Regions from separate parts of the Streptomyces sp. NPDC058051 genome, predicted to be linked through region 3. Evidence: riboswitches for the same ligand, from Rfam matches in the RefSeq annotation. Region 3 holds a riboswitch; each other region holds the start of a gene.
What was found. A riboswitch is a leader RNA that binds a small molecule or an ion and turns the genes downstream of it on or off. The one in region 3 is predicted to bind S-adenosylmethionine.
Positions count from the first base shown of each region.

Region 1: linked by a shared signal. The riboswitch ahead of ACFVUT_RS09810 (aminotransferase class V-fold PLP-dependent enzyme) and the one ahead of thrC (threonine synthase) in region 3 are both predicted to bind S-adenosylmethionine.
Region 2: linked by a shared signal. The riboswitch ahead of ACFVUT_RS18310 (putative leader peptide) and the one ahead of thrC (threonine synthase) in region 3 are both predicted to bind S-adenosylmethionine.

Region 1 covers NZ_JBHVRW010000004.1:411,791-415,043, forward strand. Annotated here, with positions in the region: gene ACFVUT_RS09805 (Lrp/AsnC family transcriptional regulator) at 1-124, shown strand, start outside; gene ACFVUT_RS09810 (aminotransferase class V-fold PLP-dependent enzyme) at 205-1,581, opposite strand; SAM riboswitch class IV at 1,758-1,875, opposite strand; gene trpD (anthranilate phosphoribosyltransferase) at 1,981-3,045, opposite strand; gene ACFVUT_RS09820 (cytochrome bc complex cytochrome b subunit) at 3,186-3,253, opposite strand, start outside.
Region 2 covers NZ_JBHVRW010000010.1:192,337-195,589, reverse strand. Annotated here, with positions in the region: gene ACFVUT_RS18320 (NtaA/DmoA family FMN-dependent monooxygenase) at 1-399, opposite strand, end outside; gene ACFVUT_RS18315 (LLM class flavin-dependent oxidoreductase) at 418-1,626, opposite strand; gene ACFVUT_RS18310 (putative leader peptide) at 1,719-1,826, opposite strand; SAM riboswitch class IV at 1,884-1,996, opposite strand; gene ACFVUT_RS18305 (putative leader peptide) at 2,194-2,304, shown strand; gene ACFVUT_RS18300 (hypothetical protein) at 2,689-3,253, shown strand, end outside.
Region 3 covers NZ_JBHVRW010000019.1:79,390-82,642, reverse strand. Annotated here, with positions in the region: gene ACFVUT_RS26555 (MoaD/ThiS family protein) at 190-468, opposite strand; gene thrC (threonine synthase) at 498-1,799, opposite strand; SAM riboswitch class I at 1,817-1,943, opposite strand; gene ACFVUT_RS26545 (glucosyl-3-phosphoglycerate synthase) at 2,097-3,047, shown strand; gene ACFVUT_RS26540 (trehalose-6-phosphate synthase) at 3,092-3,253, shown strand, end outside.

The DNA.
Region 1 (3,253 bases), on a different contig from region 3:
GGACGTCATCCCCGGCCGGATCAGCAAGATCCCCGGCGTCGAGGCCACCGACACGCATGTGGCCTTCCGTACGTACTCCCAGCACGACCTGGAGGCCGCCTTCGCCATCGGCCTCGACGCGTAGGAACGCCCCGCGTCACGGCGTGGCCCTTCGGCGGGGGACGGGCCCGCCCGCCCGTCCCCCGCCGAAGGGCCACGCATCCGTCAGAGCTGCGCCGCACCCCGGTCGGGGACGCAGCGACCGCCCTCGGTCCGGTACTTCCACCGGGCACCCTTGCCCACCAGCTCCTTGACCGCGCCGACGAACCGCTCGACGTGCTCGTCCGGCGTACCGGCCCCGAAGCTCACCCGGATCGCGTTCAACGAGCGCTCGCCCGGCTCGGCCTCCGGCGCACCGCACTCGCCCACCGCCTGCGGGTCGCTGCCCAGCAGGGTGCGGAGCAGCGGGTGGGCGCAGAACAGCCCGTCGCGGACCCCGATGCCGTACTCGGCGGAGAGCGCCGCCGCGAAGTGCGAACTGTTCCAGCCCTCCACCACGAAGGAGATGACGCCGACCCGAGGGGCGTCGTCGCCGAACAGCGAGAGCACCTTCACCTCGGGGACCTCCGCGAGACCGGCACGGACCGCGGTGACGAGGCGCTGCTCCCGGGCGACCAGGTTCCCGAAGCCCGCCTCGGTCAGCGCCTTGCAGGCGGAGGCGATGGAGTACACACCGATGACGTTGGGGGAACCGGCCTCGTGGCGGGCGGCGGTGGAGTGCCACTCGATGTCCACGCCGCCGTCGGTGCGGCGGGCGACCTTGCGCGAGGCGCCGCCGCCGGCCAGGTACGGCTCGGCGTCCTGGAGCCAGTCGGCGCGGCCCGCGAGCACACCCGAGCCGAACGGCGCGTACAGCTTGTGTCCGGAGAAGGCGACCCAGTCGACGTCCAGGTCGGCGATGTGGACGGGGTGGTGCGGGGCGAGCTGGGCGGCGTCCAGCACGATCCGGGCACCGTGCGCGTGCGCGGCGGCCGCCAGCTCCTTGACCGGCCACAGCTCACCGGTGACGTTGGAGGCGCCGGTGACGCAGACCAGCGCGGGGCCGTGGGGGTCACGGGCGGCGAGCGCGCGCTCCAGCGTCTCGACGGCCTGCGCCGGGGTGCGCGGGGCGTTCAGGTAGGTCACCCGGGCGTCGCGCCACGGCAGCAGCGAGGCGTGGTGCTCGGTCTCGTACACGAAGACCTGGCAGTCGGCGGGGAGGACGGCGGCCAGCAGGTTGAGGGAGTCGGTGGTCGACCGGGTGAAGATCACCTGGTCGTCGGCCCGGCAGCCGAGGAACTCGGCGACGGTCGCCCGGCTGTTCTCGAACAGGTCCGTGGAGAGCTGCGAGAGGTACCCGGCGCCACGGTGGACGCTGCCGTAGTACGGGGCGTAGGCGGCGACGTCGTCCCAGACGCGCTGGAGGGCCGGGGCGCTGGCGGCGTAGTCGAGAGCGGCATAGGTGACTTCACCACCCGTGACCAGCGGAACCGTTACATCCTGTCCCAGAACGGGCAGCGGGGCACAAAGCGACTGGTCGGCGGCAGCAGTGAAGACAGACATGGCGAACTCCCGTAAGAGGCAGGCGAATCGCAGGCGCCGACGGATACGCGGCAGCACAGCGGAGAGTGAAAAGGGGGTGTGCGGAGGAGGGCCGGGAAGCCCTATCGCATTCGCGTGCTCACAAGAGACTCCCTAGGGACCAGGACCCCGGGGGTTGGCATTCACAGATGCCGAGGGGCCCGCGCTTGCCGCAGACCTCGCTGCCTACGGCCTGGTCTTCACCCGGGGCACCCCGCCACGGACGGAGGGTTGCCGGACAGCGGGCCGGGGCCGTAGTCGCTGTCACTCATGACCTGACCAGCATCCTGCCATACGTGCGTGGACGCGCAAGGCGCGGTCCAGGATCCGGACCGCGCCCCGCGTCACCTTCCGCCCGATCAGAGGCCACCCGACAGGCTCTCAGGCGTTGCTGACCGCAACCCAGCGGTCCAGCGCCTCCCGGGCCGCGCCCGAGTCGATGGATGCGGCGGCCTTGGCGATCCCGGCGGCGAGCTGCTCGTTCAGCGTGCCGTCCGTCGGGTCCAGAGCCACCAGCGCAGCCGCCGAGTTGAGCAGCACGGCCTCCCGTACGGGCCCTCGCTCGCCGGCCAGCACCCGGCGGGCCACATCCGCGTTGTACGAGGCGTCGGCGCCGCGCAACGCCTGCGTCGGCACCAGCTCCAGGCCGATGTCGCGCGGGTCGAACGCCTCCTCGCGCACCGATCCGTCCCGGACCACCCAGACGCGTGAGGTCGCGGTCGTCGTCAGCTCGTCCAGACCGTCGTCACCGCGGAAGACCAGCGACGAATTGCCGCGCTCGGCGAGCACTCCGGCGACGATGGGCGCCATCCGCAGGTCGGCGACGCCGATGGCCTGGGCGCGCACGTGGGCGGGATTGGTGAGCGGCCCGAGGATGTTGAAGGTGGTCTGGGCGCCGAGTTCCTTGCGGGCCTTGGCCGCGTAGCGCAGGGCGGGATGGAACTTCACCGCGAAACAGAAGGTGATGCCCGCCTCCTCGGCGACCTCGGCGACCCGCTGCGCGCTGAGCTCCAGATTGACGCCGAGCTTCTCCAGGACGTCGGAGGAACCGCTCGCCGAGGACGCGGCGCGGTTTCCGTGCTTGACGACCTTGGCGCCGGTACCCGCGATGACGATCGCCGACATCGTGGAGATGTTGACCGTCTTCGCGAGGTCGCCTCCGGTGCCGACGATGTCGACCGTGCGGCCGGGCACGTGGATGGTGCGGGCGTGCTCGTACATCGCGCGCACCAGGCCGGACACCTCGTCGACCGTCTCGCCCTTGGCGCGCAGCGCCACCGCGAAACCGGCGATCTGCACATCGGTCGCCTCACCGCTCATGATGCGGTCCATGGCCCACGCGGTGTCGTCCGCGCTCAGGTCCTCGCCGCGCAGCAGGGGGTTCAGCACGCCGGGCCAGGAACGGTCCGCCACGCTGTCGCCGCCGCCCGGGGTCACAACGTTCATGGTCCGCTCCTGAGGGTCCACAGCCGATAAAAGAGGTCACCCCAAAAGGGGTCACCTCCACCTTATCGAGGGCCGCGGACAGCAAAGAGCCCCGTCCATCGGATGGACGGGGCTCCTGCTGTGGCGATCAGTTCAGGCGATCAGTGGTGACCGTGGCCGCTGGTGATCTCCTTGTACTCCTCGGCGGTGGGCTTGGCGATCTGGTTGT
Region 2 (3,253 bases), on a different contig from region 3:
GACGTTCCATGCCGCGCGCCCGCCCGAGAGGTGATCGAGGCTGGCGAACTGGCGGGCCACCTCGTAGGGCTCGTTGAACGTGGAGTTGATGGTGCCGGTCAGGCCGAGGTGCTCGGTGACGGCGGCGAGGGCGGACAGCACCGTGAAGGTGTCGGGGCGTCCCACCACGTCCAAGTCGTATATCCGGCCGCCCTGTTCGCGCAGCCGAAGCCCCTCGGCGAGGAACAGGAAGTCGAACCTGGCCCGTTCGGCAGTGCGCGCGAAGTGCGCGAACGAGCTGAACTCGACGTGGCTGCCGGCCTCGGGGTCGCTCCACACGGTGGTGTTGTTGACCCCGGGGAAGTGGGCCGCGAGATGGATCTGCTTGAGCGGCTTGCCGGTGTCCTTGCTGGTGCTCATGTCGGTGGTCCCTCCGGCTCAGGCGTTGGCGTAGCGGTTGGCGGGGCGGGAGAGTCCGAGCAGCCCGCGCAGGGTGTCGGCCTCGTAGGCATGCCGGAAGGCGCTGCGGCGCTGCAGTTCGGGCACCAGGCCACGGGTGATCGCGTTGAGGTCGTGGCCGATCACGGCGGGGCGCAGCCGGAAGCCGGAGAGTCCGGCCCGCTGCCACTCCAGGAGCAGATCCGCCAGCTGAGCGGGCGTGCCCGTGAACACGGGCGCGTCACTGGTGTACGCGTAGCCCGCGAGGCCGTCCAGGCGGGCCCGGCGGGCCGCCGCCGCCGCGGGGTCGTCGTCGAGGAACACCACCAGGTCACCGAAGAGGTGCAGCGGTTCCTCCGCACGCCCGGCCACGGCCTGTTCGCGGCGGATCTCGTCGACGACGGCACGTGCCTGGTCTGCGTCGTGCGGGGTGACGTAGCCGATGTCGGCGGACCGGGCCACCAGTTGGAACGGGACGCTCTGGTGCGCCAGAGCGCTGACGACCGGCTGCCCCTGCGGTGGCCGGGGCGTGATCGAGGGGCCCTTGACGCTGAAGTGTCGGCCCACGAAGTCGATGTAGTGCAGCTTGTCGCGGTCGACGAAACGGCCTGTGGCGGAATCGCGGATCTCCGCGGAGTCCTCCCAGCTGTCCCACAGGCGGCGCACCGCCTCGACGTAGTCGCCGGCCTCCTCGAAGAGTTCGGCGATCAACTCCTGTACGGCAGGGCTGTCCAGGTCTTCGATGCGGACACCCGGAATCGCACGGCGCCCGAAGTGGGCCGCCTCGTTCCGCCGCGCCGACACCTGGATCCGCAGGCCCGCGCGTCCGTTGCTCACGTAGTCGAGGGTGGCGATCGCCTTGGAGATGTGGAACGGCTCGGTGTGGGTGGGGACCACGGTCGGTACGAGCCCTATGTGCCGGGTCAGCGGGGCCACACGGGCGGCGATGAGCACCGCGTCGAGCCGCCCCCGCACCTGATCGGTACGGCCGTCGGGTTCCGCGAAGTGCGAGCTCTGGAGCCCGAGCGCGTCCTCGATCGTCACGAAGTCGAGCAGGCCGCGCTCGGCCTCCGTGATGACGTCGGCCCAGTACGGAGCAGTGAGCAGGTCCCCGGGACGGGCCACCGGCTCACGCCATGCGGCCGGGTGCCAGCCCGCGCCGTCGAGCGCGACGGCCAGGTGGAGCGAAGAGGACAGCGAGGAATTCAGCGAAGAAGACGAGGACACGAGAGGGGTGCCTTCCTGATCGACCGTACGTGATCACCGTCCCTCGTCCGGAGGGTTCGGCGGCGGGAGAGCGGTCAGGAACAACAGAGCGCGGCGGCCACGCGCTGCAGGTCGATGTGAGGCCGGGAGCACAGGTGGAGGCGTCGTCGCGGGGCGATAACCCTGACCAGCAGGCGGGACACGGGTGCCACGACCGTCACCTCCGCCCTTCCGTCTCGGCGGACCCGAGGGTTCGGCCCGCATCGCGCTTGCGGAACCCGGACGGGCTCCGCCTGGTCATCACCTGGAGCACCCCACCGCGCAGGAGGGTTGCCGGTCAGCAAGCCAGGGCTTGACGCTGACACTCATGACCTGCCCGGAACGCTACGTGGGGCGGCAGCCTCGCGCAATGTCCGGCAGGCATGGTCATGCTCACATCGCCACGACGCACAACAACACGGCTACGCCGAATGTTCCGTCAGACCGGCCCGGCTGCCGACTCGTTCGGACCGGGGTCGAAGCCACGCCCCTTCTTGACAGGGGCATGCTTCTCTTGATTGCCTTCCCGGCATGCATCCGGGAGTTCTTCTGACGGCGCGACGCCATGTCGACCTGGTGAGGCACGCCTCCAGCCTGTGTAGCTCCCGGGCAGCCTGTGCCGTCATCACGCACACGTCGTAGTCCCGCGTCGACAGCTCCCTTGTCGGCCAACACATGTGTCGCTGCTCCGGCAGGCGCTCCCCGGGCATTTCCACGATCCGACAGGCGCAGCCCCTCGTCCCTGTCCTGGCCATTCTCCCTGCCCTGGTCATCGTCCCCGTCCTGGTCATCGTCCCTTCCTGACGCATGACGACCTCGGTACAGCTGTCCAAGAGCTCTCAGTGATCGCCTGAGGTTCTCTGTTTCGCCTCCGCACCGGTTTCGCCTCGGCAGCCAACCGTGGTGCGGACCTGCTCGGCGCATCCCCCGCCTCTTGTCCTCCGCCCATGTGCACGGCCCGGCGCCAGGGCCGGACGTGCCCTCAGACGTGCCCTCGTCCGTATCGCGTATTCCCAGGAGACCCGCATGACCTTCGCCGTCCCCGCCCGTTCACGGCTGCGCACCGCGCTGGCCGCTGCCGTCACCGCTGCGGTGGTCGCCGCAGCGGGCGCGGCTCCCGCAAGCGCCACCGGCTCGGTCTTCGCTCCGGCGCCGCCCCACAACCCGTACACCGGACCGGACGGCACTGCCACCATGCACGGGGACACCGCGTCCTCGGACACCACGCCGCTGGCCGGGCCGGGGCCCGGCACGCTCACCTCGGATCGGGTGGCCCTGGCGTCCGCCTGCCCGACCGTGCTGGTCGGGTCCGACGGCTATCCTGTGGCGTTGTGCACGCCCATCTTCGGGCAGGTCCCCACGGTCCACCTGCTGGACCCGGACGACGGCGGCTCGATCGCCGAACTCGCCCTCACCAAGGGCTCGCTGCTGGGTGGCGTCTACGCGTACATCGACCAGAACGACCGCCTGGTGGTGGTGGACGGCAGCAGGTCGCTCCTGCGGGTCGGCCATCACCGGAACACGGACGGCGACTGGACGCTGACCGTCGACCAGAGCCTGTCCCTGACCTCCGAGATACCGCAGGACGACG
Region 3 (3,253 bases):
ACTTTTGGCGCATGGAGATCGCACACTTTGGCTGCTTCTTGTCGCGGCCAGGCGCATTCTTATCTGCGGGCGGCGCGAGCAGCTGGGGGGACTTCCCACACTCTACCGCGCTCAACCATGCAGAATTGCCCCCTCCGCTTCTCTCGCAGAGGGGGCAATTCCGATATCGCTGTCAGGCCGGAAAGGCGGTCAGCAGCCGCCCGCCACAGCCGGGATGATCGAGATCCCGGCGCCGTCCGGCGTCGCCGTCTCCAGGCCGCCCTCGAAGCGCACGTCGTCGTCGTTGACGTACACGTTCACGAAGCGGCGCAGCTTGCCCTGGTCGTCCAGGACGCGGGCGGCGATGCCGGGGTGGTTCTGCTCCAGGGACTCGATGACCTGGGAGAGGGTCGCGCCCTCGGCCGGGACCTCGGCCTGGCCGCCCGTGTAGGTGCGGAGAATGGTGGGGATGCGGACCTTGACGCTCATGAGGGGTGCCTTTCTTCAGTCTCGGGTGGTCAGCTGCCGGCGAGGCCGGCGGCGCGGAAGGCGTCCAGGCTCGGCCGGATCGTCGCGGTCGCCTGCGAGGTCGCGGCCACCGCGTCCAGGGTCTTGAGGCCGTCGCCGGTGTTGAGGACGACGGTGGTCAGCGTCGGGTCGAGCAGGCCCGCCTCGATGAGCTTCTTCGTCACACCGACCGTCACCCCGCCCGCCGTCTCCGCGAAGATGCCCTCGGTGCGCGCCAGCAGCTTGATGGCGTCGACGACCTGCTCGTCGTCGACGTCCTCGACCGCACCGCCAGTGCGGCGGGCGATGTCCAGGACGTACGGCCCGTCGGCCGGGTTGCCGATCGCCAGGGACTTGGCGATGGTGTTCGGCTTCTGGGGCCGTACGACGTCGTGTCCGGCCTTGAAGGCGGTGGAGACGGGGGAGCAGCCCTCGGCCTGGGCGCCGAAGATCTTGTAGGGCTTGTCCTCGACGAGGCCGAGCCTGATCAGTTCCTGCAGCCCCTTGTCGATCTTCGTGAGCTGCGATCCGGACGCGATCGGGATGACGATCTGGTCGGGCAGCCGCCAGCCGAGCTGCTCGCAGATCTCGTACGCCAGGGTCTTGGAACCCTCGCCGTAGTACGGGCGCAGGTTGACGTTGACGAAGCCCCAGCCCTCGCCGAGCGGGTCGCCGATGAGCTCCGAGCAGAAGCGGTTGACGTCGTCGTAATTGCCCTCGATGCCGACCAGCTCGCCGCCGTACACCGCGGCCATGACGACCTTGCCCTGCTCCAGGTCGTGCGGGATGAACACGCAGGAGCGGAAGCCGGCGCGGGCGGCGGCGGCACCCACCGCACCGGCGAGGTTGCCGGTGGAGGAGCAGGAGAGCGTGGTGAAACCGAAGGCGCGGGCGGCCTCGACGGCGATGGCGACGACACGGTCCTTGAAGGAGTGCGTCGGGTTGCCGGAGTCGTCCTTCACGTACAGGCCGCCGGTGACGCCCAGCTCGCGGGCGAGGTTGTCGGCCTTGACCAGCTTGGTGAAGCCGGGGTTGATGTTGGGCTTGTCCGCGACATCGGCGGGGACCGGCAGCAGCGGCGCGTAACGCCAGATGTTGTTCGGTCCGGCCTCGATGCGCTTCTTCAGCTCGTCGGGAGAGCCGCTCGGCAGGTCGTACGCCACTTCGAGCGGCCCGAAACAGGACGCACAGGCGAAGAGGGGGCCGAGCTCGAAACGCTCGCCGCACTCGCGACAGGAAAGCGCCGCGGCGGGGCCGAGATCGACAGCGTCGTCGGAAGAATTGGTGCTTACTGCAACAGTCTGCGCAGCCATGGTGGCGAGGCCCTTTCTCCTCATCTTCCTCGCGACGCATTTCGCCACGAGACGGAATTGGCACCTTCCCCACCTGACCTCGCGGTCGGCAGGAGGGTTGCCGGGACTTCAACGGGCCGTTCCCTCAGTCCCTCTGGATGAGCGCTATGGCACTGGATCGTCGATCCAGGCGTTTTTCGGCGGACGGACCCCGACATGCGAGGGTCATCCGCGTTGTTCAAGACTGTAACCGAAGCACCGGACTGTTGAGATAGTCGTCCGAACCGCGAGATGGATCACATACAGGGAGTATCGAGCGTGCTGGAAGAGGTCGAACACTGGCTGGCCAGGCGTTCCTGGTCCGCCACCGACCGCCCGCTGGACCGGCTGCTCGCCGCCAAGGCCCGGGAGCCGCGTCGCGGGAGCGTGAGCGTCGTCCTGCCCGCGCTGAACGAGGAGGCGACGGTCGGCGAGATCGTCGCGACGATCCGGCGCGAGCTGATGGAGAAGGTCCGTCTCGTCGACGAACTCGTGGTGATCGACTCCGGTTCCACGGACGCCACCGCGCGGGTGGCCCGGGAGGCCGGCGCCCGGGTGGTGCACCGGGACGCGATACTCCCCCGGATACCCGCCGTGCCCGGGAAGGGCGAGGTCCTGTGGCGGTCGCTGCTGGTGACCGGGGGTGACATCGTCGCGTACGTCGACGCCGATCTGAAGGACTTCTCGGCGGACTTCGTCTCCGGCATCGTCGGCCCGCTCCTGACCGAACCGGACGTGCAGTTCGTCAAGGCGATGTACGACCGCCCCTTCGGCGACACCGCCGGTCAGGGCGGTCGCGTCACGGAACTGGTGGCCCGCCCCCTGCTCAATCTGCACTGGCCGCAGCTGGCCGGTTTCGTCCAGCCGCTGGGCGGCGAGTACGCGGTGCGCCGCTCCCTCCTCGAACGGCTTCCCTTCCCCGTCGGCTACGGAGTGGAGCTGGGACTCCTGGTCGACGCGCTGCACACGGTGGGCCTGGACGCACTGGCCCAGGTCGACGTGGGGGTGCGCAGACACCGCCACCAGGACGGCCAGGCCCTCGGCCGGATGGCGGCGGCCATCTACCGGACCGCGCAACTCCGACTTTCCCGGGGTCACTTAGTACGGCCGTCGCTCACCCAGTTCGAACGCGGCGAGGACGGCTTCGTCCCGCACACCCATGCGGTGGACACCGAGGAACGACCCCCGATGCGTGAGATCGAGGAGTACGTCTCGCGCCGCGCGGCCTGACTTCGCACGTTTGGGCGGTTCGTGATCGGGCTAGATTCCGCAACATGGTCTCCGAGCACGAAGCCCCGTCCGAAGCCTTGTCCGAAGCCCCGTCCGAAGCCTTGTCCGGGGCCCGGCCCGATGCCTCGTCCGGGGCCCGGTCCGCTGCGCAGGTCCTCGTCGCGTCCAACCGCGGCCCGGTCTCGTACAGCCTCGCCGTGGACGGG